One region of the Halalkalibacterium halodurans genome, then DNA from elsewhere that is predicted to be linked to it. Evidence: riboswitches for the same ligand, from Rfam matches in the RefSeq annotation. Region 1 holds a riboswitch; each other region holds the start of a gene.

Region 1 (11,017 bases):
AGCAAAGCCTTTCTGTGAAAATTCCCGTCACCCTCATCGAGAGGGATTCATGTCGAAAGATTTAAGTAGCATACTATTGTTTTATGGAGTGAGCATCCACTAGGGTGGTCACTTTTCTTTTTTGCGCTGTAAGAACATACAGGCATGGAGCATGTAGGAAGCAGGAGTTTTTAACCATCCCCTTCTCTATGGAATTCGCCTTTTTTCATAGAGAAGGGACAAACATCTTTACGCTTGTCTCCCTCCAATCATAGATTGTTAAAACCACGGATGATAGGAGGAATTAAGATGTTTGGATATTCCATGGTACAGACTGTCCGCTCCAATGCTCATAAATTAGATAAACCGTTGAGAGAACAAATGCTGAGCATGTATAAACCATTTAAATGGACACCATGCTTCTTTCACAGCGTTTTTGAAAAAATGTTGCTGAAACGTAAAACCTATTCGGTGATTGTTGAATTGAATCAAGGGTGTTTTGATCAAGGCTCCATGACGGTGGAGCATGTGTTGAAAAAGCATCAAAAGTGTCAGCTTCGCCATTCATTCTCGAAAATCCGCTGTGTTAGCGCCAACGTCACGCCAGAGTCATTGCAAGAGATGCTCGTGTGCAAAGATATTCGAAAAATCTATTTAAATCGAGAGGTTCATGCACTGCTTGATACAGCAGTTGAATCTGCTCAAGCATTTGAAGTGATTCGCAACGGGGAAACGTTAACTGGAAAAGACGTGACGATTGCTGTCATCGATACAGGAATCTATCCCCATGAAGACTTAGAAGGTAGAATTAAAGCTTTTGTTGATTTTGTCAACCAACGGGAAGAGCCATACGATGACAATGGTCACGGAACTCATTGCGCTGGAGACGCAGCAGGTAACGGAGCAAGCTCTGATGGTCAGTATCGCGGCCCAGCCCCAGAGGCTAATGTCATTGGTGTCAAAGTTTTAAATAAGCAAGGAATGGGATCTCTTGAATCGATTATGCAAGGAGTGGAGTGGTGTATTCAATATAACGAAAAACACCCAGACGATCCGATTCATATCATCAGCATGTCTCTAGGTGGGCAAGCACTTCCGTACGAAAACGAGCAGGAAGATCCAATGGTTCGCATTGTGGAAGAGGCGTGGAACGCTGGGATTACTGTATGTGTCGCTGCTGGAAATAGCGGTCCAGATGCACAGACGATTGCCAGTCCTGGGGTGAGTGAAAAGGTGATCACAGTTGGTGCCCTTGATGACCGAGATACAACCGATCGAGAGGATGATGATGTTGCCCCATTTTCAAGTAGAGGCCCTACGATTTACGGTAAACCTAAGCCGGACATTCTCGCGCCAGGTGTGAACATCGTATCGCTTCGGTCACCAAATTCATTTTATGACAAAATTCAAAAAGGAAGTCGTGTCGGCTCCCACTATACGATGATGTCAGGTACATCGATGGCGACACCCGTTTGTGCAGGAGTTGTGGCACTTATGCTTCAACATGAGCCAAACTTAACACCTGATGAAGTGAAAACGAGGCTAATGGAAGGTACGGATCGTTGGGCGGATAGGGATCCAAACGTATACGGAGCAGGATATATTTCAGCAGAGGGTGCGATTCCGAACAGCGAAGAAGAATAGAGAGTAAAAAAGATCTTAAAAATGGCAAACATTCATCTAAAAATAAGCACCGATTATCCCTTCCAGATCGATTACAATATTTTTAAAAGTCAGCGATAGAACGGAAGGGGAAAATTGTGAAACATTCACTGTCGATCATTTTTATATTAATAGCCGCTATGATGTGGGGGACAACCGGTACGGCTCAAGTATTTGCTCCGGCTGAGGCCCATCCGATTATCATTGGAGCAAGTCGACTTGCTGTCGGGGGACTGTCGTTATTTATATTCTTGATGGCCCAGGGAAAATTCCAGCTTCGAGGATGGCCAGTCCTCCCTACTTTTATCGCAGCTCTTAGCATGGCTGCGTATCAGCCCTTTTTCTTTTCAGCCGTATCGATCACCGGTGTTGCGGTTGGAACAGTGGTGGCAATTGGGAGTGCGCCGATCATTGCCGGGTTACTCGATTGGGTAATCCAGCGCAAACCTCCTGGTCCGACATGGGGAATCGCCACCATTTTAGCAATCGCCGGCTGTCTTCTGTTGACACTGCCAGGCGAAGAGGTGACAGTCTCACCGGTAGGATTCTTACTAGCCATCGGGGCTGGATTGTCCTTTGCCGTTTATACGGCTGCGAGTAAGGAGCTTCTTCAACAGCAACCGTCTGAAGCGGTAGTCGCTGTTGTCTTTTCCTTAAGTGCACTATTTTTAGTGCCACTCTTTTTTCTCTACGATTTATCTTGGCTCACAGAGTTTCGCGGAATTTTCGTTGTGCTTCATCTCGGAATCGTCGCTACAGCGATCGCTTATTTACTCTTTACCCGCGGGTTGACAGGCGTTGCATCATCAACTGCCGTTACTCTCGCATTAGCAGAACCACTCACTGCAGCTTTACTAGGTGTATTTCTTGTGGGTGAAGCTTTATCCTTTATCGCATGGGGAGGAGTATTACTGCTGTTACTCGGATTAGCTGTTTTAACCGGTTTTACTGGGGCTAAGACTCCTTCTACACGATTTTTGAGAAACAAGAAAGACAAAGTAAACGTTGAATGAAGAACAGAGTAAGAACATCAACGTTTGTGTCAAAAGCATTGTGTTGGCCTCAAATCCATTATGTTCTATAACCACAATGAAGGGTCCTTCACTGTGTTTTTTTACAGTTCGTGAATGCAATTAATCAAAATACTGAATGGGAATGTCGACAAAAAATATGAAAGCCTTTACAAATAAAAAAAGGAATTGATCACCGGCTGTCGTATTTGTCAATAGCCGCAAGATCTAACGCGATTTTCTGTCATTTATTTTTTGGAAGGGGCTGACGAATATGATGAACTCACCACTTTTACTCTCTCATTTCATTGAACGAGCAGAACGTTATTTTCCTACAAAACAAGTCATTAGCCGAACGCTTAACGGAAAAAAGAGCTTAACGTATCAGCAAATTGGGGAACGAACGAGAAGATTGGCATCGGCTCTGGCCCAATTTGGCATTAAGAAAGGAGATCGAATAGGGACCTTTGCATGGAACACACATCGACATTTGGAGGCGTATTTCGCCATACCAGGGATTGGCGCCGTGCTCCATACGATTAATTTACGTCTCTCTCAAGATCATATTGCCTATGTGATCAACCATGCCGAAGACCGGGTGCTTTTCGTCGATGCAGATGTTTGGCCGCTCATTGCCCAGCTCCGTGATCAACTCTCGTCAGTTGAAGCGTTTGTTTTGATGTCTGATGGTGAGCTTCCGGAAGTCGATTGGCCGAATGTTTTCTCGTATGAAGAGTTCATCGCGAAAGGGGACCCTTCCTTCGAGTTTGTTCAGTCGATCGATGAGACATCTCCGGCAGGAATTTGCTACACCTCAGCTACAACTGGAAAACCAAAAGGGGTTGTTTACAGCCATCGGGGAATTTATTTGCACAGCATGGCATTAGGACTTGCTGATACCGCAGGATTGTCAGAAAAAGACGTGCTCATGCCAGTCGTCCCTATGTTCCATGTAAATGCGTGGGGTCTCCCTTTTGCTGCGACTTGGTTTGGCACAACACAGGTGATGCCAGGCCCTCAGTTTACGCCACAAGTGCTGGCAGAGCTAATCGATGAAGAAAAGGTAACACTTGCGGCAGGAGTGCCAACGATTTGGTTAGGTCTCCTGAGAGAGCTAGAGACGGGAGTTTATCAAACAGAGCATCTCCGTGCCATCTTATGCGGAGGGTCTGCCGCACCAGCAGCCATGATTCAAACCTTTGAGCAAAAGTACAACGTTCCATTTCTTCATGCTTATGGAATGACAGAAACCAGTCCTCTTGTGACAGTTTCGATGGTAAAAAGCTATCAAGCTGATTTGAATGAAGAGGAAACGTTAGAATTACGGGCAAAGCAAGGGTTAGTTGTCCCAGGATTGGAGGTGAAGGTCGTTGGGCCTAATGGGGAGGTTAAACCTGATGGGGCGGAAATGGGCGAGCTTCTCATCCGTGGACCTTGGATTGCCGACCACTATTATAAGGCAGAGGAGGTATCAGATGCTTTTGCCGATGGATGGCTCCATACAGGGGATGTGGCGACGATTGATGAAGAAGGATTCATTAAGCTTGTGGATCGAACGAAGGATTTAATTAAGAGTGGGGGCGAATGGATTTCTTCTGTTGATTTAGAAAATGCGATCATGGCCCATGAGGATGTTTTTGAAGCAGCAGTCGTTAGCGTCCCTGATCCGAAATGGCAAGAACGCCCAGTTGCATGTGTCGTGCTAAAAGATCCAAATAAAGGGTCGGTAGCTGAAGCAGATATTCGTCGCTTTCTAGAAGGGAAGTTTCCATCTTGGTGGCTTCCAGACCGGGTGATCTTTATGGATGAGCTACCAAAAACATCGGTCGGAAAATTTTTGAAACGGGCTCTCCGTGAGCAAGTAAAAGAACAAATGGAAGCCAATAGGTAACAATGCGCCCTAATGGGTCTATTTTCCTAAAAAGACAACAATGCCTTTCCCTTTTCGCTCAGTTTCTTTATAATGAAACTCGAACTTAATAGAAATAACTAGGGGAGTCCAATGAGCTGGGCTGAGAAAAAAACGCGATGAAGTTTTTAAACCCTCGGGACCTGATCTGGATCATACCAGCGTGGGGAAGTTATCATGTTATACCACACGAATGTATTTTATGCCAGGGTCCGTCTGAATGACGAAAACCCTGGCTTATTTTATTAAAAAAATACACTCCTATTCCCACCTTTTATGGATTCAGAATCTTGTCCTGACGACTACACACGCGAAGGAGAGATTCCATGTCCAAATCAACGATCGACCTCAAGCAATTATCGATTCAATCCTCATTTCCAAACAGCCAAAAACGGTACGTTACAGGTTCTAGGTCTGACATCCGTGTCCCATTTCGCGAAATTTCCCAGCACCCGACCGTGACAGATAGCGGCGAAGCGGAAAATGAGCCGATCCTCGTCTACGATTCCAGCGGCCCCTATACCGATGAATCCTATGAAGTGAATATCGAAAAAGGGTTGCCTGCGATTCGTAAGTCATGGATTTTAGAGCGGGGTGACTGTGAAAAATATGAAGGACGGGATGTGCGTCCAGAAGACAATGGCTTTACGAAGGACGATGATCCACGCGCGGCGCGAGAAGTGTTTCCGCGCACCAGCTCGCACAAGCCGTTAAGAGCAAAAAAAGGTGCTAATGTGACACAAATGCATTACGCCAAAAAAGGAATTGTCACACCGGAAATGGAGTTTGTCGCAATCCGTGAAAATGTTTCCCCAGAGTTTGTTCGTGATGAACTTGCACGTGGGCGAGCGATTTTGCCGTCCAATATCAACCATCCAGAAAGCGAACCGATGATCATCGGGCGGAATTTCCATGTTAAGATTAATGCGAATATTGGCAATTCGGCTGTTTCATCGTCGATTGCTGAAGAAGTGGAAAAAATGACGTGGGCTACGCGCTGGGGAGCCGATACGATCATGGACCTTTCGACAGGGAAAAACATTCATACGACCCGGGAATGGATCATTCGCAATTCTCCTGTGCCAGTCGGGACCGTACCGATCTACCAAGCGTTAGAAAAAGTAAACGGAGTAGCAGAAGACTTAACGTGGGAAGTGTATCGCGATACGTTAATTGAGCAAGCAGAGCAAGGGGTCGATTATTTTACGATCCATGCCGGTGTTTTACTTCGCTACATTCCGTTAACAGCAAAGCGCGTGACAGGCATTGTCTCCCGCGGTGGTTCGATCATGGCGCAGTGGTGTTTGTACCATCATAAAGAAAACTTTTTATACACCCATTTCGAAGAGATTTGCGAGATTATGAAAACATATGATATCGCCTTCTCCCTAGGGGATGGACTGAGACCAGGTTCGATCGCTGATGCCAATGATGAAGCGCAGTTTGCCGAGCTTGAAACGCTAGGAGAGTTAACGAAAATCGCCTGGGAGCATGACGTACAAGTGATGGTTGAAGGTCCAGGACATGTTCCGATGCATCAAATTAAAGAAAATATGGATAAACAGTTAGACATTTGTCAGGAAGCCCCTTTTTATACGTTAGGACCGCTCACGACCGACATCGCGCCGGGGTATGACCACATTACATCAGCGATTGGAGCAGCGATGATCGGCTGGTACGGAACAGCCATGCTTTGTTACGTGACACCGAAGGAGCATTTGGGCTTACCGAATAAAGATGATGTAAGGGAAGGTGTCATCACGTATAAAATCGCAGCCCATGCAGCAGATCTGGCGAAAGGACACCCAGGGGCACAAAAACGGGATGACGCTTTATCGAAAGCGCGTTTTGAGTTCAGATGGCGTGACCAGTTTAATTTATCTCTTGACCCAGAACGGGCAATGGAATTCCATGACGAAACATTACCGGCTGAGGGAGCAAAAACCGCTCATTTCTGTTCCATGTGTGGTCCAAAATTTTGTAGCATGAGAATCTCTCAAGACATTCGCACCTATGCGAAAGAACAGGGTCTTGATACGGAGGAAGCGATTGAAAAAGGGTTAGAAGAGAAAGCCGATGAATTTAAACAAGCGGGAGGTAACCTATACCGATAAGGAGGGATCATCCTGGTTATTCAAGAGCTACGAAAAAAGCTGGAGCAATTAAAAGACGAAACAACTCGGATCGAAAAGGAGATCAAGCAGCATGAAATGAGCTGTGAGCACCATTTTCAAAAAGGCCCTACCTATCAAACGTGCGAAAAGTGTGGAAAAATAGAGCCCCTCTACTACTAAGGTGGGAAGGGGTTGTCTCAAAAGCCCTTAAAAAGAAAAGCCTGAAGTGACATTTATAAGTCGCTTCAGGCTTTTTGTCTCCGATGATCGGTTTATCTCTTCCTGAAACAGGCGGATGGTCTTCGCCTGTTTCAGGAAGTTGTGGGCGATTGCGATCAGCCCAAACTCAATGTTCACCTTGTCAAGGCCACGAAGGTGAAAACGACGGAACGACCGATTGCCCTTGATATGACCGAACACGCTTTCGACCTCTGTTTTCCGTTTTCGATAGGTCTTTGCGCCTTCTTCCGTATCAAGGGCTCGTTTCATTTTTGATTTTCCTTCTTCATATACCGGATTATAGTGAATCTGGCGATTGCCTTTCGCTTTTGTACAATCCGTCTTGAATGGACACCCAGTACAGTCTTCACATTCATATATTTTGAAGTCTCGTTCGTATCCGTAGGCATCCGTTCGTTTGCGGTAGTATCGAAAAGTCACTCTCCGGTTATTTGGGCATATATAGGTATCATCATGTTCCAAATACGTCCAGTTCTGTACCTTCCATGGGTCGTTCCGATAGACCCGGCTTTCTTCTTTTCTCATCGTATGATAAGGGATGAGGGCATCCCATTCGTTTTCAGCGATATATAAATAGTTGGGCTCACTTCCATAACCAGCGTCTGCGATTAGCTTCTTTGGAAAGGGGAGTTGGCGTTCTTCAAGCATACGAAGGTGTGGAATCAAACAACGAGTATCTGTTGGGCGTTGATGAATGGAATAACCGACAATGAATTGATTTTCGGTCCCTGCCTGTACATTATATCCGGGTTTCAGTTGACCGTTTTTCATATGATCTTCCTTCATACGCATAAATGTGGCATCTCGATCGGTTTTGGAGAAACTATTTCGATCACCGAATGTCGCTAATTGATCTTCGTATCTTTCTAAGCGTGGCAGATAGTCTGTGTTTAACTTCTTATGTAATTGGCGCCAGTGACGAGCTTCCGCTTTTTTCTCTTTTTTCAGAACCGGATCTTGTTCGTCATGAAGGGCTTGTTCCGCTTGATTCGCCTGTTTTTCCACTTGAGTGACAGCTTCACGTAACTGTTCAGAAGTCACACGCTTGTTTTCCCCTTGATCATTCTCTACCTGCTGGTTATCGGAATCAATCGTCTCTTCAATGTGGGCGAATAATTCTTCGAGCTTGTCCTGTAGCCGCTCCTTATACTTCTGGACGGACTTTTTCCAAACAAACGTATATCGATTGGCATTCGCCTCGATTTTGGTTCCATCGAGAAAGTAGTTGTCCATGGTGATGTAGTTTTGGTCGAGCAGTAACTGAATGAGGGACGTAAACAATGGCTCAATGATGTCTTTCATTCGTTCCGAGCGAAAACGATTAATGGTGCGGAAATCTGGTGTTTGACGAGCGGCCAACCACATCATCGGAAGATGTTCACGCAGGGACTTGGCAATGTCGCGACACGAATATAATTTTTGCGTGTAGGCATACAAAATGATTTTCGTCATCATCTTTGGGTGGTAGGCACTCCGGCCGCCACCTTTGTATGGGGCGTAGAAGAGATCTTCATCCACCATTTCCACCATGTCATTCACCACACGCGCCACATGGTCTTCGGGGATGAGATCGCTAAAATCCATTGGAAGGACTAATTGGTCCATGTTATAATGAATGAAAGTAGCTATAGAGTTACTCAAAAGAATCGCCTCCGTTTTCTTATTTTGTTTGTGTGGGTACTTACATTATAACGAACGGGGCGATTTTTTTGTATTCAAAAGGGCTGCCCATAAGTCAATCATTTTGACTTATGGGACAGCCTCTTTTTAACTATAGTGAAAAGGCTCTAACGGTAGGACTTCGCTTCAATTATAGATATAACGGATTTTTATGAAGTGGGCGGTCATTCATTAATCGGTCGAGCGATTTCTACGGATGATTACCCGTATTCAAAAGCATTCTATGGAACGTTCAAAAGTGCATTTCTATTTAAAATACTCTTACCATAGGAAAAATTGTTTTCGGTTGCTTTTTTAACATAGAGAGGCCTATTCATCATGCATATTTTTCCCTAGATGGCAAAGGTTAAGTTTATAAAGATGACTTAGATTGCTTTAATGATACTTTAAATGGGGAGAGAGATCGCGATGAGACGGACGAAGGGATTATCATCCATTGTAAAACGGAAGCGGCCCATTGATCAGGTTCATGAAGTGAACCATATTAGGGAAAATGAGATGCTATCTGAAAGTCTCGAGGAAAATAAAAAAAAAATCAAAGAGCTGCTCGGAAATAGTAGCGATTTAGTTATTCGTGAGTTAATGATCATCCATGAACCAGAAATTAGTGGAGTTGCAGTGTTCATCAATGGTCTGGCTGATGAGCAACTGGTCAGCGAATGTATCGTCAGTGCGACTCTCCACCCTTCAAAGGAAGCTCACTACTTTAAGGAAGATACGAAGGATAAACGTCTTTCGATAATCGAAACACAAATTTTATCGGTCGCGAGAGTACAGGCGTATGACTTGTGGAGTCCGATCATCCACTCGCTATTATCAGGCAATTCGATCGTACTAATCGATGGATTTGATAAAGCCTTAAGTTGCAGCACCCCAGGAAGCAAATGGCGCTCGATTGAGGAGCCTTCCACGGAAACGACGGTTCGCGGTCCGAAAGATGCATTCAATGAATCGCTGCAAACGAATCTTTCTCTCATTCGCAGAAGAGTAAAATCAAACCGTCTACGTGTGGAAAATACGGAGCTTGGCGAGACAACACATACCGATGTGGCCCTTGTTTATGTGGACGATTTAGTTGACAAAAAACTCTTGCAAGAAATCAAACAACGTCTCAACCGTGTCATCACCCACAAAGTGATTAGCGAGGCTAATATTGAGGAAGCGATGCAGGACGAGATGCTAACACCATTTCCAACGATTTATAATACGGAGCGACCTGATATGGTGGCATATGCACTTGTGGAAGAGAAAGTCGCTTTAATTATTGATGGAACGCCGTTTGCTTTAATTTTACCAACTGATTTCGCCCAGTTTTTTAAAGCGGCAGAAGACTATTACCAGCGGTATGATTTGTCGACGTTTATTCGTTTATTGCGTTACTTTGCTTTTACTGTTTCATTACTCGGTCCTTCTTTGTATGTAGCCTTGATTACATTTCATCAAGATTTAATCCCAACAACGCTGCTAATCCGATTGGCATCACAACGAGAGGGGATCCCCTTTCCTGCCTTGGTTGAAGCGCTTATTATGGAATTTACCTTTGAATTACTTCGTGAAGCAGGATTGCGAATGCCTCGGGCAATTGGTCAGGCAGTATCGATTGTCGGAGCTCTTGTCATTGGTCAAGCAGCGGTGCAAGCGGGAATTGTATCGGCCTCGATGGTCATCGTCGTGGCAGCGACCGGGATCGCAAGCTTTACAACACCGGCATATAACTTAGCCGTTGCCGCTCGTTTATTGCGTTTTTTTATGATGCTACTCGCTGCTACTTTCGGCTTATATGGGATTATTTTAGGGCTTATTATGCTTGTTGCTCATTTATCGAGTTTGCGTTCCGTTGGAATGCCTTACTTTGCACCATTTGCTCCGTTCAGTATGAAAGCACAAAAAGACGGACTGTTTCGCCTACCGTTAAAATGGCTTGATAAGAGACATGTAGAAGACAAAAACAGTTAAGTTTTTAGCTAGATTAGAAAGGGACGAACGCTTATGAGATGGCGCAAAACTCAGCTACTGGTTCTTTTCTTCGCGACTCTACTGATGTCAAGCTGCTGGGATGCTAGTGAGTTGTCGGATTTGTCGATTATTTCTGGTGTCGGAATCGATAAAGGGGAAAACGGAACGTACAAAGTGTCATTCCAAATTATCAATCCTTCAGAAGTATCAGCCGATGAAGATGGGGTTCAGCAAGGATCAACGTCAACGGTCGTCATTTCCAGTGTCGGAAACTCTATTTTCGAAGCAGTTCGAAAAGCATCGGAGCAGTTGTCTCGTCGTATTTATTCTCCCCATACGAATTTGGTCGTTATCGGAGAGGACTTTGCAAGAGAGGAAGGTTTAAATAAAGCCCTCGATTGGTTCGAGCGCGATCACGCCTTTCGAACGAACATCCCGATGGTCATTGCGAGAGGAAGTACAGCGGA
Region 2 (11,017 bases), 710 kb from region 1:
TCCATTCGGATTTTCCATTTTCTCTAGCAATATGGAGAGGCTTTCCTCTTCTACTTCTTGAATAAGCGGGAAGTTTGCCTCATCTTGGTTTGTGAGGAGCACATTCAACGCTTCATCAGGATTCTCAACCATCCATTCGTACCCTTTTGATGCTGCACGCCAAAAGGCCGCAAGCACTTCCCCAGACTCTTCAACGTATGCTTCATTTGAAATAAGCACGAGCTCATCATACTCAGGCACACCATAATCAACGGGATTGAAGTAGGAAATGTCGTGCCCTTCGTGCTTTAACACCGGGTATTCGTGGTTGATGTATGTTCCGACAACGGCATCGGCACGACCGCTCACGATCGATGCTCCTAATTCGAAGCCGACGTCCATTAAATGGACTTGCTCATAATCACCTCCAGCAGCTTCCACCATCGTTTTTAAAATCGGTTCATTGACTGGGATTCCTGGGTAGCCAACCGTAAGTCCGACTAAGTCAGCAGGTGAATCGAAATCTTGTTCAGCCAAAAACATCACATGATTGAGCGGGGAACGAACGACGGATGCAACAGACACAACCGGCAAGTCTTTTGAACGGGCCAAAATCACATCTGGTTGGTAGCTAAGCGCAAGGGGAATCGCCCCGCTCGCTGTCAGTTGAATAGGATCGGTTGGATTCGTAGGGAAGACGATGTCCACGTCTAATCCTTCCTCTGCAAAATAGCCATTTTCGATCGCAACATATAAGAACGTGTGGACGGCATTTGGATACCAGTCGAGCATCACTTCAACCGTCTCTAATGCTTCATCATCAGATGCTGTATTCGTTTGACAGCTTGCTAAAAAAAGAATCGCTAAAAGCAGACTTATGATTTTAAATGATTTCATTGTTTTTTCCTCCAAGGTAGTAAGATGTTCTCTAGCTTTTTAATTGCAGCAAAGCCTAAAATCCCGAGTAACGATAAGATGAAAATCGGTGCGAAAACACCGGGTCCGTCAAATTGAGTCATCATTCTTCTGCTGAAATAACCGAGTCCTTCGTTAGCACCTAACCATTCACCAACAGCAGCACCAATGACCGCCAAAGGAACAGCGATGCGAAGGCCTGTTAAAAAGGAAGGCAGCGTCGATGGGACGAACAGTCGAAAAAACAACTGCCTTTTCGTCGCTCCCATCGTGTAAAACAGTTCCTCATACTGGCGGTTCGTACTCTTCAATCCATCGTACGTATTTACTGTAATCGGGAAAAAGGTCAACAAAACCGTAACGGCGACTTTACTCCAAATGCTGTAGCCGAACCATAAAACGAAAATCGGCGCTAGTGCAATAACAGGAATCGTTTGACTAGCCACTAGCAACGGATAGACCGCTCGTTCGACCCGTTCGTTCCAAAACATAAGCAAGGAAAGGAGGATTCCGAGTACGATTGACAGGGCCAATCCGATTGAGATGATCGCCAAGGTAGCAGGTAGATGGGTAAAGAACAACGATTCCGAAAGATCAATCGTACGCATGACGATTTGGATCGGTGAGGGGAGAAGGTACGGTTGACCGATCATACGAGCGCTAATCTCCCATATCACCATGAGCATTAGAAAGAAAAGAGTAGGTTCGAGTGCTTGATAGGATCTTTTCATCGCAACGACTCCTCTATCAATAAGGCACGAATGTCTTTTTTTAATGAGGACCGGTGTTGCTCCATCTCTTCTGTGGTTTCCATTTTACGCCTTAAGTCCGGCGGCACTTGAACTTCAGTAAAGCCATGAAGAGGCTGATTCGTAAAAATGAACAGACGGTCAGATAGCAGGAGGGCCTCTTCAATATCGTGGGTGACGAGCAAAAGCGTTCGTTTTTCCTTTTCCCACATCGATACTAACCAGCGGTGCATCGACGTTTTTGTCAAACTATCCAATGAGGCAAACGGTTCATCTAGTAGTAGGAGTGTTTCGCTTGTTAATGTCGCACGTAAAAAAGCCGCCCGTTGTCGCATTCCTCCAGATAGGGCATCAGGATAAAGAGATTCGGTCCCTACTAAACCGAACCGGTTGAAAAAAGAAGCTGCAATTATTTTGGCTTCTTTTTTGTCTTTTCCTTGAATTTCAAGGGGAAGGGACACATTTTCTAAAATCGTGAGCCAAGGCAACAGTAAGTCTTGCTGTGGCATGTAACCGATCTTTCCTTGAGCATGACAAACAATCGTCCCTTGATCGGGTGATTCTAATCCGGTGATCAAGCGAAACAGTGTGCTTTTCCCTGAACCGCTTTTTGCTAAAATCGCAACGATCTCATTTTCAAACACAGTAAACGACAGTCGCTCAATGACAGGTGAGGAGGAAGAGTAGGCAAAGGAAACCTCCTCGAACGTTAACAGCTCTTTAACCATTGTAGTTCCACATACGTTCGTTGTACGCCATGTCCCAAAACTCGTTTTCCAATCGACTTGTCGTTAGGAAGATCGTCTCTAGCTTGGCTTTTTCTTTTGAAGATAGCCCTTTTGCCTCCTCATCTAGCATTTGAATTAACCAATCGGCGAGCTCTTTGAATTCATCAGAAGCATAAAGCTTGATCCATTCGCCATAAAAAGGATGATCAGAAGCACCAGGGATGCCTTTGAGTTTGACCCCAATTTCGTAATAGCTCCATGTGCATGGAAGAACCGCAGCGATTAAGTCAAGCAACGAGCCGCGCTGTGCTACATTAAGCATGTAGCTCGTATAAGCGAGGGTTGTCGCGGCTGGTTCAGTTGCCTCCAGTTCCTCTGCCGAAATGCCGAGTCGTTTTGCATACGCTCGGTGCAAATCCATTTCAACATTTAACGTTGCGTGGAGAAGCTTGGAGAACGTTGACATTGTTTGTAGGTCGTTTCCTTTCAATGTCCCAAGGGCGAAAAGGCGCGCGTAATCGATCAAATACAAATAGTCTTGCTTCATGAAAAATTGAAATTTCGACTTCTCTAGTGTGCCGTCACCAATCCCTTGAACAAATGGATGGTTGTAACCAGCCTTCCAAATAGGCTGAGCTTTTTCATACAAACTGGCTGCAAAAGACATACGAATACCTCCTTATTATTTTCACTATAAGTATGAAAGTGATTAAAGATTAAGCAATACGAGCGCTTCAGTCATTAAGACTTGGCGTAAGCTAGTTTTTCTCATAAGTAAAGAAAGGATCACCAGAGACTCGCACCAAGCGCCAAAAGCGGGTACCTTCCCGAGGGGGCATTCTCGTACTTCCTCTCTCCGATCTTTAGGTCCAGTCCCTACGCTTTTCTAAGATGGCACCATTCATAGATGAACGTCAGCAATGTTTTCGTATATTGAACTAGTTCAGCAATTTCTAGCTCTTCATTGACACTATGGGCATCTTCAAGTTTCCCAGGCCCAAAGAGCAAGGTCGGAATGCCCGCTTCAGCCAACCATCCTCCGTCGGTTACGGTCTGTGACATGCTCGTTTTTACCTCTTCACCTGTTAAATGGTAATGAATTTTTTTTAGTAGTTGCACAGCGTCACTTTGTTCATCAATTTGAAAGGCAGGGAAAATCTCTCCTTTGTCTTCTATCATGGAAGTACCGCCCCATGAGAAGGATGGCGGGTGCTCCCTCATCCAAGGATCTGCTTTGGCTACGTGCAAAAGATGCTCTTCGACTTCACGGACGATCTCTTCATAGGATTCATGCGGGTAGTAGTGGATAGTAATCCATAGTTTGCATTCATCGGCGATAAACGCAGGGTGACGGCCGCCTTCGATAAAGGCAGGGTTAATGGTGTTCATCCCTGGCGGAAAACCTGGGCTCGATTTGGTAACGGCCCAATGACGCTCAAGCTCTTGTAGGCCTTGAATGAGCTTCATCATTTTTTCAATGGCGCTCGCGCCAAATTCTCCTCCACCAGCATGGATCAAATTCCGTCTTGTTCCGTCGTGAAAGGTAACAGGACTTTTAACCGTAATCCAGCCTGTGATCACACCACCTTGGCCTTGAATTTCGCAATGGCTCGTATCGCTGACGATGGCAAGATCAGCTGTGTACCCTCTTTCACAACAACTTTTTGTCCCCGCCTCGCCAACCTCTTCACCGACGACAGATTGAAAGATCAGGTCTCCTGGAAGCTGAATATTGAACGCATGTAGCGTTTTCATCGCAAATAAACAAGCGGCAAGACCACCTTTCATATCTGCCACTCCACGACCACGAATCACTCCTTGGTTAACGGTTGCTTCAAACGGCGGTGTTTTCCACTCTTCCGATTCATCGACGGCGGCCACGTCGATATGACCGTTTAAAATCAGGCTTCGATATGATTCGCTATATGTACCTTTTAAGATTGCTACAACGTTAGGATCGTTTGGATAAACGTCCCACATGTCTACATTACAGCCAAGCTTCTCACAATACGTACGGATATACTGTTGGGCGTCAGCCGTATTTCTTGCTGGAGGGCTTGGGGTTGGATAGGCGACAAGCGTTTGAACGAGGGCAAGTAGCTCCTCCTTGTTTTTGTCGACATGAGCTAGTAACTCTTCGATAACCGACAGCTTAAACACCTCCTAGATTCATTGAACGGACAAAATAAAAAGCCACTGTCTAAAAAAGAAGTGGCTTGTAATCATCGTTCAATTTCAATCAGTTCCATAAATGAACAGTAATGACGATGGCCACTTCCCTTCGCTAGTATTACCTAGATCAGGTGAATGAGGGTTAAGATGCTAAAAAACATCTCTCTCAGCGGTTTGCACCCCTAGTGGATTCCTATGAAGTTACATTTAGGTTAGCATAATTCGAGCAGATTTGACAATCATTTTTCATTGTGTCGAAAGAAAGTTCAAAAATGTTAGAAAAAAGTGGTTGTCATCGCAATCAATCTGTTATATTATAAAGTCATAAATCAAATACTGTATTATTACAGTTGTTGTCAGGTAATCCTGACGAAAAATGAAAAAAGGGGAGAGTATGATGAGTGGATGGCAAGAAACAGCGGAAAAATTAGAGATGTCTTGGAGCAATGACGTGCGGTGGCAAGGAGTGGAGCGTCCATATAGCGGAGAGGAGGTAGTCAAACTACGAGGCTCGCTTAAAATCGAGTATACCCTTGCAAAGACTGGGGCGGAAAAACTATGGAAGCTACTCCACGAAGAGGATTACGTGAATGCCCTCGGTGCGATGACTGGGGGACAGGCGATCCAACAAGTAAAGGCGGGTTTGAAAGCGGTTTATTTAAGTGGATGGCAAGTAGCAGCAGACGCCAATCTAGCAGGACATATGTATCCAGACCAAAGCTTATATCCTGCCAATAGCGTTCCAAGTGTCGTAAAGCGGATCAATCAAGCACTTCAGCGAGCTGATCAAATTCAACACCTTGAAGGGGAAGGAGAAGTGGATTATTTCGCGCCAATCGTAGCTGATGCGGAAGCTGGCTTTGGTGGTCAATTAAACGTCTTTGAGCTCATGAAAGCGATGATTGAAGCAGGAGCTTCTGGGGTTCACTTTGAGGATCAACTCGCTTCCGAAAAGAAGTGTGGTCATTTAGGCGGAAAAGTTCTCATCCCGACGCAGACGGCAATCCGCAATTTAGTATCAGCAAGACTAGCAGCAGATGTTATGGGAGTGCCGACGATTTTGGTCGCCCGGACCGATGCAGATGCAGCTGATTTAATTACGAGTGATATTGATCCAGCAGACCAACGTTTTATTACGGGAGAACGAACGCCGGAAGGGTTTTATCGGACGAATGCAGGTATTGAGCAAGCGATTGCTAGAGGCTTAGCGTACGCTCCATATGCGGACCTCATTTGGTGTGAAACATCAAAGCCTTCGTTAGAGGAAGCGAAGCAATTTGCCGACGCGATTCATGAGAAATTCCCTGGAAAACTACTTGCCTACAATTGTTCGCCTTCATTTAACTGGGAGGCAAATCTAGATCGGGCGACAATCGAAACATTTCAACAAGAGCTCGGTAAGATGGGGTATAAGTTCCAATTTGTCACGCTTGCAGGCTTTCATGCACTGAACCATAGCATGTTTGAGCTTGCATATGGCTATAAACAACGGGGGATGGGCGCTTATTCTGAACTTCAGCAAGCCGAATTTGCCAGTGAAGTAAAAGGTTATACTGCAACGAGACATCAACGTGAAGTGGGAACCGGTTATTTTGATCAAGTGGCACAAACAATCACAGGGGGAACATCATCAACGACTGCACTTACTGGTTCGACCGAGGAAGCGCAATTTCAAAAATAAGGGAAATCAGCCACTACATTTTTTTGTAGTGGCTGTTATAATACAAGATTATTATTGATAGTTTGATATAAAACAAAAAGCTCGTTATTTCCGAAGCATCGGAAGAGAGGTGGCTAATTTTTCGTAAAACGTGAAATTTTTTTCATAGACGAGAGAATGTTCAGTTACAGGAAGAATGGAATTGGTCATCGGGACACTATTTTTAATGGCTGCTAGGGAAGGAACTTCTCCTAAAGCATATAAGCTATACCACGCCGCTCCCCATGCTGCGCTTTGGTGGCTTTTTGGCAACAGTAGTTCTTGATTAAACATGTCGGCCGCTATTTGAAGCCAAAACCTTGAACGTGAAAAACCACCATTGGCAAACAAGCGGGTCGGTCTACCGCTCATTTCTTTCAGCGTTTGCCCGACATGATAGAGACTAAAGATCGTCCCCTCTAATGCAGCGCGAATCATGTCTGGTTGATGATGTGACATTCCTAATCCGACAAAACTTGCCCGGGCCGCTCCGTCCCAAATAGGGGCACGTTCTCCATTTAAGTATGGTAGAAACAGAACGCCATTCGCCCCAGCTGGTGATTGTTCGGCAAGCCGAAGCAGCGAATCATAGCTCGGTGTGAAACTAGCATTTTTCTCAAGCCCATTTATCGCAAATAGCTTCTGTAGCCAATGTAATACGATACCGCCATTGTTTGTCGCCCCGCCTGAAACAAAAAGATGGTCATCGACACGATAACAGAACGTGCGTTGATGCTCGTCGACCATTGGACGGTAGGACAGTTGACGAATGGCGCCGCTCGTTCCAATCGTAATCACGGTATCCCCTTCCCCAGTAGCGCCAACTCCTAAGTTAGCAAGTGGACCGTCAGTGGCTCCCACAACAAAAGGAGTGGAAGGAAGAAGGCCAAGTTCATCTGCAAGTGCAGCACTCATACCATAAAGGGTGTACGTTGGTGGAACAGGCTTACCGAACTGTTCAGAGGAAAGCTGTAAAAGCTGTAAAGCCTCCACGTCCCACACGCATGCGTCGATGTCGAACATCCCATAGGAAGAGGCTGTTGCATAATCGACTACATGCTCGTCAAACCATAAAAGGCACAAATATTCTTTAATGGAGGCGAAGGAGGAAGCCTCTATAAAAGGCGGGTATTTCTTCTGTTTCATCCATGTTAATTTGCAAAAAGGTGTCATCGGATGAAAGGGGGTTCCCGTTCGTTTCATGAATTGAGAACTGAGTGACAATCTTAATTGTGCTGCTTGCTCGCTGCTCCTTGTATCCGCCCAGATGATGGCGTTGGAGAGCGGTTGTTTGTCTTCATTTAAACAAATGATGGAATGCATTGCCGACGAAATACCGACAGCAGTTACGGCACTAGGGGAGACGGATGTCCGTTCCATGAGTACGCGGATTGCCTGTTTACTAGCGTTGACAATTTCGTCTGGATCTTGTTCAGCCCAGTCTGCCTGAGGTCGGAGAATAGGGTATTCGACCTCCAGTTCTCCGATCACAGCACCATCATAGTGAAACAGTACAGCTTTTGTACTTGTTGTACCAATATCTAATCCGATTACATATCGATCATTCATAGTTGTACCCCTTTTTTCTACATTCTTTTCAGTGAAATCGCTTTTCGCATGTTATGCAAAGAGTTTTTCATTTCATCCTTTCGCCTGATGCTTACATTGACATAGAGGGCATCAATGATGCTTAATTGTGCCAGGCGAGATGCCAATGCTTCAGAACGGTATTCAGTCTCCTGGGAAACAGTATAAAGGGCGATATCCACTTCTTTGCTTAATGGTGTTTTTCCATACGTGGTGATCCCAATCGTTTTCACCTGATGACTTTTCGCTACTTCTAACGCTTGGAGCAAGTCGCGATTCGTCCCTGAATGAGAAATGAAAACAGCCACATCTTGCTTCGTTAATTGTGAGGCGGACATGACTTGAAAGTGTGAATCATGATAGGCGGCTGAAGGGATGCCTGTCCGCAAAAATTTATGGTGGGCATCTAACGCAATCACCCCTGATCCACCATTACCGTAAAATTCAATTCGTCTTGCATGGAGAAGGTAGTCGACGGCACGCTTGAAAGACTCCACATCCAGCACTTGCATCGTATCTTCAAGCGTTCGAATGTTCGATTTAAACACTTTATCGGCCACCGTTTTTTCATCGTCATCTTCTTGTATGGTTTCATGGATGTCTTGGATGGGCGTGACGATTTCAGAGGCTAACGCAATTTTCATCGCCTGATAACCTTGGAAACCTAAGCGCTTACAAAAGCGAAATACGGTTGCTTCTGCAACGCCTAAATCCTCAGCCACTTGATTGATTGTGGAATGGATCATCTTGTTAGGGTTGGCTAATATATAATCGGCCACTTGCTTTTCTTTTTCACTAAAGCTACTATAGGAAGCTCGAATTCTTGGAAGGCAATGCTGTTGCTCGTTTGACATAGGCGTCACCACACTCTCTTTCCATTGATTAGATCAACTGCCGTTTACTTATAGTATAAAAGAAAAAAGCGAATAAAAAAATATTTTTTCACAAAAAACTATTGAAAAAGAAATTTTTTATCATATAATGTGGAGACAAGGAAATAATTTTTCATACTTTGTGGAGTGAGGAGTGTCTGCATGGAGATTGGATTAATCGGTTTAGGACGAATGGGGTACAATTTGGGCCTCAATATCCTTGATCACGAACATCAGCTTGTCGCTTATGATGTGAATCGTGAAGCGGTAAAAGAAATTGGCTTAGCTGGTGCAAAAGAAGCTGATTCGCTAGAAGAGCTCGTAAGCAAACTATCAGCACCACGCAAGATTTGGGTCATGGTTCCAGCCGGGGATATAACAGAAAATGTCGTTTCACAGCTAAGCTCTCTTTTGGACGAAGGGGATGTTGTGATTGATGGCGGGAATGCGAATTATAAGGATACGTTACGCCGTGCAAAGCAATATGAGGCGAAGGGGCTTCATTTTGTGGATGCAGGAACAAGCGGTGGCATTGACGGGGCACGTGAAGGTGCTTGTTTAATGGTGGGAGGAACGAAAGAGGTTGTTGAATCTTTAGCCCCCCTATTAAAAGAAATCGCAGTAGAAGATGGATATTTATATACAGGCCCTGTCGGTAGTGGACATTTTTTAAAGATGATTCATAACGGCATAGAGTACGGCATGATGCAAGCGATTGCAGAAGGGTTTGACCTGTTAGAAAACAGCCCGTTTGACTATGATTACGAAGCGGTAGCAAAAGTGTGGAACAACGGTTCGGTCATCCGATCATGGCTGATGGAACTAACCGAATCAGCCTTTTCAAAGGATGCGAACTTAGAAAAGATTCGCGGTGTGATGCATTCGTCCGGTGAGGGAAAATGGACGGTGGAAACCGCGCTAGATTTACAAATCGAAGCGCCTGTAATCGCTTTGTCATTAATGATGCGCTATCGTTCCTTACGTGATGATACGTTTTCAGGGAAAGTGGTTGCCGCTTTAAGAAATGAATTTGGTGGGCACGCAGTTGTAAAAAGTTGATCATATAGGTTGCCCAATTGGCAACTAGAAACATAAAAACATGTGATAGATATAGGGGGAACAAGAATGAAAAAACTTATTCACATTGGCTGGGTTAGCATACTTTCTGTTATGTTAGTCGCTTGTGGCACGAGCAATGAAACGTCTCAAGGAAATGAAAGCGCTTCAAATGGTGAAGCGAACGGTGACGTGTTAACGATTCGTGCGGGTATTGGGCTGAACAGTGAGCATCCTCAGTACAAAGGCTTGGAAAAATTTAAAGAACTCGTGGAAGAACGATCGGGTGGACAAATGGTTGTAGAAACCTATCATAGTGGCCAACTTGGTGATGATCGTTCAATGATGGAAGCGCTACAACTAGGCTCACAAGAAGTGACGGTGCCTTCAACCGCTCCTGTGGCCAATTTTGTTTCCGAATTTTCCGTATTTGACTTCCCATTCCTATTCCCTAGTAGTGATGTTGCCGACGAAGTGCTCGACGGAGACGTCGGTCAAGCGCTCCTCCAAAAGCTAGAAGAGCAAAATTTAGTCGGCCTTGCGTTCTGGGAAAATGGATTTCGCAATGTGACAAACAGTAAAAGGCCTATCGAGACGTTGGAAGACTTCAATGGTCTAACGCTACGAACGATGGAAAACGATCTACACCTTGAAGCCTTCCGCGCCTTAGGAGCCAATCCAACACCGATGGCATTCACAGAACTATTTACGGCCATGCAGCAAGGGACGGTGGATGGACAAGAAAACCCGTATGCTACGATTTATTTAGAAGGGTACGCGGAAGTGCAAAACCATGTGTCCAATACAAATCATATTTACAGCCCATTTGTATTCATGATGAGTAAACCATTTTTTGACGGTTTAACGGAGGAGCAACAAGAGATTGTTCGCGAAGCAGCGCTCGAAGCAGGCCAATATCAAAGAGAACTGAACCGTGAAGCCAATGAGACGTATTTAAGCAGTCTTGAAGAAGCAGGAATGACGTATACGGAGATTTCCGAAGTTGAGCGGATGCGAATGATCGAAGCCGTAGAGCCTGTCATCGATAAGTACGCTGAGCAAATTGGAACAGATATTGTACAAGCAGTCTATGATGCGATAGAAGCAGCACAGTAATACGTGCGGGCGCAGATGAGAGGATCTGCGTCCGATCCTTCTTGCCCGTTAAGAACGTTTAACGTTTGTAAGGGTTAATGATAAGAAAAACAACGGCTGTCACTATAGAGTGCGGCTACTATCCAAATTTTTTAACTATGTAAA
Region 3 (11,017 bases), 480 kb from region 1:
CCAGCTTGAAATTTCGAACGAAACGTCTCCTTCCAATAAATCCATCGTGGTCTTCTTTTCATCACAAATGCCTTCCTCGCTTGTTTTTAATTATTTTACCTAGTTCGTGCATGGAATACAAATAGAGTTTTTTATGTAGAAAAAAGGCCCTTTTTTTCAAGAGACCTTTTTTCAGCATTAACCGATCAATTCTTCATCTTCACGTTTCTTCACTTCTTCTCGGCTCCGGCTCTCTTCCTCATCACGGCTTCGGTGAGCGATGCGCGCAGCAGCATTAGCAGCAATGCTCGAAATTAAATCATCTAAAAACGTGTGAACCTGAGGCTTTTTCTCGTCTAGCTTTTTAATAATGCCTTCCTTTTGTTTATCTAAATAACCAAAGGTTGTCACAGCGATGCTCCCGTACCCGAAAACAGAGCCTAACGCGATCGTTTCGTCTACACCGAACAACCCCTCGTCCTGCTCGACGATGGATTGTAGCGGTTCAGACAATTTTTTCTGTTCTGCTAACACATCAAGCTCAATCCCTACGAGAATAGCATGTTGAATTTCCCGTTTTCCTAGTACAGCATCGGTACTTTCGATACAATCTTCAAGCGTCATCGACTCATTGTATGGTTTTTGCAACGAATAAACGATTTCTGCAATATCTCTTACGGTTACACCGCGCTCAAGCAACTTTTGACGCGCTGCTTGTTCAACTACATGGCTCGGTACTGGCTTTTTCAACTGCTAGGCCCCCTCTGACGTCGTCTAAAACTAACAATCCTACTTTATTCTATCATACTTTTTATAGTGATTATGGTAAAATAAAAGCAATCCAATGACGTATTGTGGCAGTAGAAAGGATAGAAGTCGAATGGTCAAGCGATTTGAAGGAAAACTATATGAAGAAACATTGACAAGTCATTATTTAAATGATGAATTAAAGCTGATGTTTTATTTACCACCGAACTATACTCCTCTGTATTCATATGATGTGCTCATTGCGCAAGACGGTCAAGATTATTTTCAAATGGGACGAATAGCCCGGCAGGTGGAAACACTGATAAAAGACGGTGAAATTCGTGACGTGATCGTTGTCGGAGTCCCTTATAAAGATGTTAAGCAAAGAAGAAAGCGCTATCACCCCAAAGGAGAGGAAATGGAGGCTTACACTCGCTTTTTAGCCTGTGAGCTCGTTCCCTATCTCGACGAGACGTTTCAAACCCATCCGTTATCCACGGGGAGAACATTAGCAGGCGACTCTCTAGCTGGTACCGTCTCACTCTTAACCGCCTTACAGTACCCTACCCTTTTCGGACAAGTGATGGTCCATTCACCTTATGTGGATGACACTGTCCTTCAGGCGGTGCGAGCGTATGAGAGAGGTGACACCCTTTCCATTTACCATCGGATCGGCACGGAGGAAACGAACGTCAAAACAACGAACGGCGAAATTCTTGATTTCCTCACACCGAATCGTGAATTAGCCAACCTTATAAAAACAAAAGCCTTCACGTACGATTATGACGAATTTCCAGGTGATCATACGTGGACCTATTGGCAAAAGGATTTAGCCCAAGGATTAATCACATTATTTTCTTAGTTCATACACACTATTTGAAAAGGAGGATTGTCATGATGAATTACGGTGTTGCATTATTTCCATCAAAACCTTTACAGGACTTAGCGAATTCCTACAGGATGCGTTACGATCCGCATTACACGCTTATCCCACCCCATGTGACGTTAAAAGAGCCTTTTGAGCTAGAGGAACAGGAATTACCTTCAGTGGTCAAACGAATTCGGGAGATCGCGAAAGGCGTCGATCCGTTCCCACTTGAAGTATACAAAGTCGATACGTTTTATCCTGTTTCGAATACCCTTTTCTTTAAAATACGAGAGCATTCAGCATTAACAGAGCTTTACGAACAACTCCATACACCTCCTTTTAAACGAAACGAAAAGTATAGTTTTGTCCCACACTTGACAATCGGACAAAACCTTTCGTATGATGAGCTATCAGACAACCTGGGCCGCCTAAAAATGAAGCAAATTCAACATGAAGAAATCGTTGATCGTATCCAGCTATTATACCAACTGGATAACGGATCATGGACCGTTTATGAAACCTTTAAATTAGGAAAGGAAGAATAACTTGAACGTAATCATCGCAGAGACAGATCAACAGCTAGAGGATGGTTTTCATGTACGGAGGGAAGTGTTTATAAAAGAACAGCACGTTCCCGAAGAAGAGGAAATAGATGAGTATGAGGAGGAAGCCACACACTTTGTGCTTTATGATGATCAGGCTCAGCCTGTAGGAGCTGGCCGATTACGTACGATCTCTACTGATGTTGGGAAGATCGAACGAATTTGCATTATGAAACAAGCGCGGGACACCGGAGCCGGGAAACTTTTAATGGAGTCAATTGAATCATTCGCTCATAAGGTTGGGGTTCATAAGCTTAAGCTAAACGCCCAAACACATGCCGAGGGATTTTATGAGAGACTCGGATTTAAAACCGTATCGGAGCGATTTTTCGATGCTGGCATTCCTCATGTGACAATGGTTAAAACGATTGAATCATAGCGAAAGGAAGGCTTTGATGGCCTTCCTTTTCTTTTTATTTGCTTTCTTCTTTTGGCTCTAATTTTTCTCGAACCGCTTCTACTTTCTCTTCCATTTTCCGCTGCACATCGCGGCGATCATCAATCCGGATGTTCGTCGCGACACGTTTGATTCCGTGTTGAAATGGAACTTCATGTATCGCTTGAATCACCTCAAATAAGATCGGTAGCTCCCCTTCAATTAGCGTGCTCATTGGCGTTAGTTCATAGCGCACTTTATCTTCATATGTTTTAAGGACTTGATGAATCTCTGCTACATAGGCAGATACACTCGGAGTTTCCGTACCGATCGGAATAACCGTCACATCCACAATAGCCATATTTCTAGTCTCCTTCCGTTTTCGCGGCGTTCTTACCCTGTCAGGAAATTCTCGAAAGGCGAGCCGCCGATAAGACTCAATAGCCGCAATCATATGCATCGTATCAGGTTCTAAGGTTGTCACATGTCGCTGCAGCCAGTAGGATATGTGAAGAATAATGTTTCTAAGCCAAGCAAATCCCCGCCACTCCATGACACGCTGCACAATAGGGACAGCGAATACACTACTGTAAGAAGCGTACATCAATGTCGGCTCAATAGACAATCCGCTTATAAGCCCAACCATTGTTAGGAAACAGACAGACCCGAAGTAGATAACGACCATGTTTGTTGAACAGTATCGGTTCGTGATTTCTGCTTGCCTTATTTCCTCTAATCTCGCTCGCCGAATGAGCCCCCGATCACTAAACACTTTATGTTCGGCTCCGTGATATTTCCGCAATTCGGTTGGAAAAATAAAATGAGTGCCGTACGCTAAGTAGAGTAACGTATAAAGGGGAAGCCCCGTCCACGTCATCATCCCTAAGGCTACGAATAGTTTCGGGACGAGGACGAGACTAAGAAGGGTCAGCACGAGTAATTTAAACCAGACGGGAAGCCCCTGGGTCACATGCTTCATCATTTGCAGTAACGTTTTTTGGTTCAACGGACGAAGCCACGTCTTCAGTCGTCCATTCACATGGTACGCGCATGCTACATGACGTTTGCCAATATAGAAAATCCCTTGCTGAAACGATAATCCTCGAATTTTCATCGGCTTGGTCCCTTCATTTCTGTGTATATTCAACTGGCTTCGTTAATACCCAATACGGTACATTCGGTCCATTTTCAAATGATGGCTCGTCTAGCTTTGCCGAATCTCGGAGCATTCCTAAATGATGACTCCACGTATGGACATAATAAACCGTTAGTTCCGTTTCCTCTAGCTGTTCTCCTTCAATGTCAACGACAATTTCACCAAGGTTGCCAAAGCTTTCGAAGTCGCGCAATTCATTCGGAAAAGAGAAAATCACGCCATCGGAGACAACCTTCCCTTTGGAACGAAAAATCTCCTCGTGACCATAAAAAAGGCGAATGTCCCCTTCTGTAAAAACAATTTCATCAGCAGGCTCCATCATAGCAATACTGATGTAGTCCATGCCGTATAATCCGTCCGTTGGCATCGCGTTCCAGTCCCATTCAACTTGGACAGTTAATTGATTTTCTATCGCTTCCGCCTCCACATCAAACGAGACGACATCCTTTAATTCTTCATTTGAAAACTCTGTTTCTTGCTGTAAGTAAAAATAACCACCTATGAAAAGTAGCACCATTAAAGTCGCTGGCAAAAGAAAAACGATTTTATTTCCTGTTGGCATCTTTATTCTCCTCTCGATCGCAAAACAATCGGAGTTTTTCTGTCCTTCCTCTCTAACTCATACGTTACTATCATATCAAACCAGTCGTCTATCGAAAACAAATACACTTAACGACATAAAATGAGCCCACGCCTCTTCAAACGGGACGTGGGCTACGAGCGTTCATGATGAGAGACTCTCTTTTTTATAAGCATGATGGTTAGTTGGACCAATCCCTCCACCAATCGCCACCGCATGCTTAATGGCAGTCGAAATAAAAGCTTTTGCTGTTTTTACCGCATCAAAGACGGATGCCCCTTTGGCCAACTCTGCGGCAATGGCAGCAGCAAACGTACAGCCTGTCCCATGAGTGTGCTTCGTATCAAATCGAGAAGAAGAGAAGACATGGATCGTTTCTCCATCATACAATAGATCGGTTGCTTCATCTCCTGACAAATGTCCACCTTTTAAGACAACATAGCGTGGGCCAAGAGCGTGTAGCTCTTTGACCGCTTGTTCCATCTCCGTTCGGGAATCAATCGATTCTATGCCGAGAATTTTCGCGGCTTCTGGCAAGTTTGGGATGATCACAGTCGCAATCGGCAAAAGCTTCTTCACGAGGGCTTCTACCGCCTCATCGAGTAAGAGTGCTGCTCCGCCTTTGGCAATCATCACTGGATCAACGACGATATGATTGACGCGATAGGCTGTTAGCTTCTGCGCGACAAGCGTAATAATGTCTGCTGAAAACAGCATTCCTGTTTTCACAGCATCGGCCCCAATATCTGAAAGAACCGCATCAAGCTGTGCTTCAATGGCATCTAATGTTTGCGGATAGACACCATGGACGCCTAATGTATTTTGAGCTGTAAGAGCTGTAATGACGCTCATTCCAAACGTATCTAACTCTTGAAACGTTTTGATATCTGCTTGAATCCCCGCTCCGCCACCACTGTCAGAGCCAGCAATCGTCAATGCTTTTGCTAGATTGTCCATCTTCCTGTTCCTCCTTCTTAAGAAAAACGCATCGGGTCAAACATTGTAAGTGGGACTTCTGTCTTTTTTCCCTCCACAACATCCGCCACGACTTTAGCTGTAATCGGGCTTAATAAGATCCCGTTACGATAATGACCTGTTGCAAAAACAACATGTGGTGCTTTTTTCGTCTCACCGATCATAGGATACCCGTCCTGTGTGGCAGGTCGCAGCCCAGCCCACGTATGAAAAGGGGTAAGCTCGTTTAAAAACGGAAAGATATGACCATTCCAATTCGTCAGTCGTTTAATCCCTTGTTCTGTTACCGTTGTATTATAGCCAGCGATGTCTTCTGAGGCGCCGTTAACGACCGTTCCATTTCCTTTAGGTACGATATAGCCTTGACTTGTGTACACAATATGACGAACATCGCCAGCGGGAACTTCATAGGCGCAAATTTGCCCACGAATGGGATATACAGGAACACGCAGAGAAAAAGTTTCCTCGTGCTCAGAAGCCCACGCCCCTGCACAAACAATCAGACGATCTCCTGCCCATTGCTTTCCTGAAGGCCCTCGGAGAACTTGGTGTTCCATCCACGCCTCTATCGAAATATGTCCTACCTCGTCTTCAATGGTCACTCCTAGCTTACGGCAGCCGATTTCTAACGCTTTGACGTAATCAGGAGCAAACAAATGACTTTCTTCAGGATAATAGATGGCGCCGATAATCTCATCTGAAATATTCGGTTCAAGCGCACGAATTTGTTGCTGACTTAAGATCTCAGACTCAACCCCGAACGTTCCTTGCCAATGCTGTCTTGATTCAAGTTCAAGAAAATCAGCTTCATGATAAACACAATGAAGGCTACCTGATTGAACATATTCAAAAGACTTGCCAGATATCTCCTTCACCGCTTGCTGCCAATCGGGATACATCTTTAAGCTTTCGTGAGCCAAATGAAAAAAGTCATTAGGGTCTTCACCAATTTCAGAAAATGGGGCGAGCATACCCGCTGCAGCTCCAGACGCTTGTCCCCCGCATAAGCCTTGCTCAAGCACGGTGACTTGATGCCCTCGCACTTTCAGTTCAAAGGCAACCGCTAGACCGATTACGCCACCGCCTAATACAATCACATGCTCCTTCACCTAGAACCACACCTTCATTTTGAAATGAATGTCTCAAGTCCGCTGCTCGCTGTGGCGTACCGTTTTTTAGGAATCCGCCCCGCTAAATAAGAAAGTCGCCCTGCTTCGATCGCATGCTTCATCGCCAGCGCCATTTTCACAGGATCTTTTGCCTTGGCGACAGGTGTGTTCATGAGCACGCCATCGGCGCCAAGCTCCATCGCTTGAACGACATCTTGTGCGGAACCGAGACCCGCATCAACAATGATTGGAACGTTGGCTTCCTCCACAATTAAACCAAGGTTGTACGGATTTAAAATGCCGAGTCCAGTTCCAATCGGAGCACCTCCTGGCATAACCGCTGCAGCTCCTGCTTCTTCAAGCCGTTTGCAAAGCACAGGATCATCTGATGTATATGGTAAAACTGTAAAGCCTTCATTCGCTAACGTTTCGGTCGCCCGTAACGTTTCTACAGGGTCTGGTAAAAGGGTTCGCTCGTTTACGCTAATTTCTACCTTGATCCAATCACTTAGACCCGATGCCCTAGCCAGACGAGCAATGCGAATCGCTTCTTCAGCATTTTTTGCTCCAGAAGTATTCGGCAAGTACGTAAACGTTTTTCCCTCTAGATGCTGTAAAATTGCGTCTTCTCCCGGTGCCTGCAAGTTTACACGACGAATGGCAAATGTCAGCACCTCTGCTTCCGACACTCGAATCACTTCATTTTGAACGAAAGGATTCGGGTAGCGGCCCGTTCCTAAAAAGAAGCGGGAGGTTAACGTCTTTCCGCTAATTGAAAGTGGTAGATCCTTCATCATCATCATCCTCCTCCAACGAAGTGAACGAGTTCAATCCGTTGTCCTTCCGTTAGTTCAAAATGAGTCCAATGCTCCCGATCAATAATTTCCCCATCGACCTCTGTCACTACGAGCTGGTCGTCCAATTCATAATGGCTAACGAGTTCCGCTAACGTATTCGCTTTAATTGTTGCAACTTCACCATTCACAATTACATTCATGACCCAATCCCTCGCTGCTCTAGAATAGTGCTAAATACTTCACATGTCCCTTTTACGTCCTCTGCCCCGACAATTTCACTAATCATGCAAATGCGTGTAGCTCCAGCGTCCAACACTTGTTCCACATTATGCAATTTGATCCCACCAATCGCCACAAAAGGAATCGAGATCTCATGAGCAACTTGCTGAATATAAGCGGTCGTAACAGGGTCCACTACATCCTCTTTACTCTTCGTTTCAAAGATGGGACCTACCCCTATATAATCAGCGCCTCCCTTTTCGGCTTCCCGTGCTTCTTCGATTTTATGAGTAGAAATTCCGATTATTTTATCACGGCCCATAATTTTGCGCGCTTCTGAAAGAGGCAAATCGTCCTGTCCGAGATGGATACCGTCTGCATCTACGGCAAGTGCTACATCGATATGGTCATTAATGATCAACGGAATGTCATATTTTTTGGCTAATGCTTGAAGGACTCTCGCTTTTTCAAGCACTTCCCGTTTGTGACTTTTCTTATCGCGCAACTGAATGATATCTACCCCACCAAGGATCGCTTCTTCCATTACAGCTTGTAACGAGCGACCGGGGTGAAATTCTTCCCCCGTTATCGCGTATAGCCGAAAATCTCTCATTTTGCTTCTCCTCTCTCTTTTCTCTGTTTTGTATATACAATAAAAAAAGCCAGCCATCCATAAGGATGCCGGCTACCCATGATGATCGTCACGTGCAGTCGACTTCCCTACGCTGGCATGATCCAGATCAGGTATGAGGGTAAAAGGAACACACCTTTTTCTCAGTCCACTTAAGCAGACACCCCTAGTCTCCTGTGCAATTATTCATTCTCTTTTTATTATGACATATTCTGATCTCGTTGCAAAGATGGTTACTCAATGAGGGAGTTACTCTCTCCAGTCAGAAGATCCATCACTGTTTCTAAACGCGGGCCAAACAATGCCCTCTGCCCCGTTGGCGACAAACGAAACGGAACGTGTTCATCTGACTCAAATAGAACGGTTTCCTCACCGTGATCAACATCAAAGGCGATAAAGGAAAACCCTCCATCATATTCAAAATAATCTCCCGTTCGATTAGGTTTATAAGCATAAAACAGCCGTTTGTTTAAATCAAAATCATAAAACGGGATCCACCACTGCTCGGAATATGTACGTAGAATTGGCACACTCCACTCCGCAAGCTGTTCGGAACCGTTCCAAAATTGATAGGTCGTCACTTCTGCCCCTTGCTCTGGACGCTCAATGATAAGCGTTACATGATCGCCAAAACCAAGGGTCGCAATCGCTTCCTCATGCAACAAAACAACCTCTTCTGTTTCAAGGTCAAAGGTGTAAAGCGGAGCATAGTATCCTTCGCTATCTCCATTCCAATCAAGATAAACAATCGTACGCTCATCTAACCATTGAACGAATGATTGGTCCAAGTCAAGCATCTCTACTTGTTTGTCGCTAGTATCGATGAGATAAAGGTCCTGCTCCCAGTCTGGCAGATAGGCAACCGCTATAAGTTTATCTTCTTCATATGGACTCCAAAAAATTGAAAAATCTTCGCCAAAGTCTTCAAGCTTCATGAGCAGTTCCCCTTGGCTATCAATGATCGAAACAGGGGCATCACCAGCTTGCGTCACCGTTTGAATCGCAAATTGGCTGTGCGTGCTATTGGCGGTAACTTTAATCACAGCGTCGTCAGATGAAAACAAAGATTTTTTTTCTCCTGTCAACAGGTTATAAATATAAACAAGGGAATTCTCTCCTTCATCTGTTATGTACAGAATACTGTCAGAATCATACCACTCAGCTATATCAATGTACTGTGCTTCAGTACCGGCAATTGGCGTTATGGAAGGCTGTTCCTGCCCAGTTGGTAACGGATCTTCTTCTTGTTCTGGCAATGTATCTCGTTCGGGCTCGTCTGCTTGAGGAAAGCAACCAGCGATGAAAAGCAAACATACGGATAGGAGAACCGCGCGGTATTTCACGTTAATCTCCTTTCTACTAGTATGGTTTATAATAGTCTCGATAATAGTATAACGATTTTTCAGACAAAAAAGTTTCAGATTCTGAACATTTTCTTTACAATTTTTTAACTGTTAGTGAAACGTGCTTTTAGTATATCCGTTACTCGATGATCAAACCAACCATTATTCATTTTCAGAAATTCGACTTGCTTTCAAACCCTTCTTCCTTACAAAACTGGCTTGCTACCAATCCTTAACGGGGAAACAATCGTTTTTCTATTACCCTGCTGACCTTTCTTAAAAGCGCAAAAAGACCTGTGATCGCCCGTACGTTCACAGATCTTAGAGATACTAATTTTTTAACATTTGTCTTATTAATTCCCGATTCCGTTCTTTAAACACATGATTGTGTGATGAAACCATTGCTGACTGATGGGCTTCTGGCTCAATCCATTGCTTTGCTTGGTTGACTGCATTCGCTGCATCTTGAAAGGCTCCGGCGATTAAGTGTAGCTTTCCTTCATGATTTAGAACATCCCCTGCTGCGTAGATGCCCCCTACAGATGTAGCACTTGTTGGGGTTCCGGCAATATAATAATCATCGATCCGATCAAGAGTTACTTCGCTTTGATCAAGCAACGACTTATCCCGTTCATATCCATGGTTAATAATCACTTCATCAACTGCTAAATTAGTCACTTCACCCGTTTGATGATCAGTAAGCTCAACCTGTTCAATTACTTCTTTCTTGTCTCTGGCGATCAGCTTGGTAATTGTCGTATGGAAAAGGCAAGTAGCGGAACTGCTTAGAAGTTGTGAAATCTGTGCTTCATGACCATTCAACGCCTCTTTTCGATAAGTTAAATAAACTTTTTTTGCGATTGGCTCTAGTTCGTTCGCCCAGTCGATGGCCGAATTACCCCCTCCAGAAATGATGACTGTTTTATCTTTAAATCGCATCAACGACTTAACCGTATAGTGTAAATTCGTCACTTCAAATCGTTCGGCCCCTTCTAGCTCGATTTTTTGCGGCTTTAAGATTCCACCACCCACGGCAATTATCACGGTTTTTGTTAAATGCGCTCGTCCAGAAGCTGTCCTTATCACAAACCATCCTGACTCCTCTTGAGCAATCGATGTGACTTTCTCATTCAAAACGACGGTTGGATTGAACGTTAACGCTTGCGTAACAAGCTGTTCAATTAACTTTTCTCCTAGGATCGGTGTTAATCCACCCACATCCCAAATCATTTTTTCTGGATAAACATGAACTTTGCCACCTAGCATCGGTTGATACTCGATAACCTTCGTTTTCATTTCTCTAAGTCCGCTATAAAACGCAGAGAACAATCCTGCTGGTCCGCCGCCGATAATTGTAACATCATAAAGTTCTTCCCAGTTCATCCTCTTTCGCCCCTTTTAACAAACGGTGATATTGATTATCATTATCAATTAATTGTAACTGATTTTTTTACGGCTAGCAACTCAAAACGTTTCTGCCGCAAAAGATAAGATTTGCGCAAAAATACCGAATGGTGACGAGGAGGACATCTTAAAAGTGGACATCGGCCTGTGCTGAATCTTATAACAACACCATAAAAAAATGAGGAGCTGTCTCAAAAGTCTATCTTTTGAGGCAACTTCTTTACTTATTCG

The links. Region 1 has a riboswitch for thiamine pyrophosphate ahead of thiC (phosphomethylpyrimidine synthase ThiC). Riboswitches for the same ligand answer to the same signal wherever they lie in the genome.
Region 2: it holds a riboswitch for thiamine pyrophosphate, as region 1 does, so the genes downstream of both, FED51_RS13545 (acetylornithine deacetylase) here and thiC (phosphomethylpyrimidine synthase ThiC) in region 1, are expected to answer to the same signal.
Region 3: it holds a riboswitch for thiamine pyrophosphate, as region 1 does, so the genes downstream of both, thiE (thiamine phosphate synthase) here and thiC (phosphomethylpyrimidine synthase ThiC) in region 1, are expected to answer to the same signal.

The regions. Positions count from the first base shown of each region.
Region 1 is NZ_CP040441.1:2,085,190-2,096,206, forward strand. It holds gene FED51_RS10205 (LacI family DNA-binding transcriptional regulator) at 1-65, shown strand, start outside; gene FED51_RS10210 (S8 family peptidase) at 289-1,623, shown strand; gene FED51_RS10215 (EamA family transporter) at 1,740-2,654, shown strand; gene FED51_RS10220 (long-chain fatty acid--CoA ligase) at 2,926-4,542, shown strand; TPP riboswitch at 4,633-4,747, shown strand; gene thiC (phosphomethylpyrimidine synthase ThiC) at 4,887-6,674, shown strand; gene FED51_RS10230 (IS1182 family transposase) at 6,882-8,519, opposite strand; gene FED51_RS10235 (spore germination protein) at 9,003-10,550, shown strand; gene FED51_RS10240 (Ger(x)C family spore germination protein) at 10,584-11,017, shown strand, end outside.
Region 2 is NZ_CP040441.1:2,794,204-2,805,220, reverse strand. It holds gene FED51_RS13565 (ABC transporter substrate-binding protein) at 1-876, opposite strand, end outside; gene FED51_RS13560 (ABC transporter permease) at 873-1,625, opposite strand; gene FED51_RS13555 (ATP-binding cassette domain-containing protein) at 1,622-2,371, opposite strand; gene tenA (thiaminase II) at 2,364-3,038, opposite strand; gene FED51_RS13545 (acetylornithine deacetylase) at 3,248-4,531, opposite strand; TPP riboswitch at 4,631-4,737, opposite strand; gene aceA (isocitrate lyase) at 4,941-6,224, shown strand; gene FED51_RS13535 (gluconokinase) at 6,309-7,811, opposite strand; gene FED51_RS13530 (MurR/RpiR family transcriptional regulator) at 7,829-8,683, opposite strand; gene gnd (phosphogluconate dehydrogenase (NAD(+)-dependent, decarboxylating)) at 8,864-9,760, shown strand; gene FED51_RS13520 (TRAP transporter substrate-binding protein) at 9,827-10,873, shown strand.
Region 3 is NZ_CP040441.1:1,600,199-1,611,215, reverse strand. It holds gene FED51_RS07910 (hypothetical protein) at 1-62, opposite strand, end outside; gene FED51_RS07905 (phosphatidylglycerophosphatase A family protein) at 178-729, opposite strand; gene FED51_RS07900 (esterase family protein) at 860-1,588, shown strand; gene FED51_RS07895 (YjcG family protein) at 1,624-2,139, shown strand; gene FED51_RS07890 (GNAT family N-acetyltransferase) at 2,141-2,575, shown strand; gene FED51_RS07885 (MTH1187 family thiamine-binding protein) at 2,610-3,686, opposite strand; gene FED51_RS07880 (hypothetical protein) at 3,700-4,290, opposite strand; gene thiD (bifunctional hydroxymethylpyrimidine kinase/phosphomethylpyrimidine kinase) at 4,453-5,265, opposite strand; gene thiO (glycine oxidase ThiO) at 5,283-6,392, opposite strand; gene FED51_RS07865 (thiazole synthase) at 6,407-7,186, opposite strand; gene thiS (sulfur carrier protein ThiS) at 7,192-7,389, opposite strand; gene thiE (thiamine phosphate synthase) at 7,386-8,021, opposite strand; TPP riboswitch at 8,109-8,217, opposite strand; gene FED51_RS07850 (YqgU-like beta propeller domain-containing protein) at 8,273-9,382, opposite strand; gene FED51_RS07845 (NAD(P)/FAD-dependent oxidoreductase) at 9,713-10,765, opposite strand.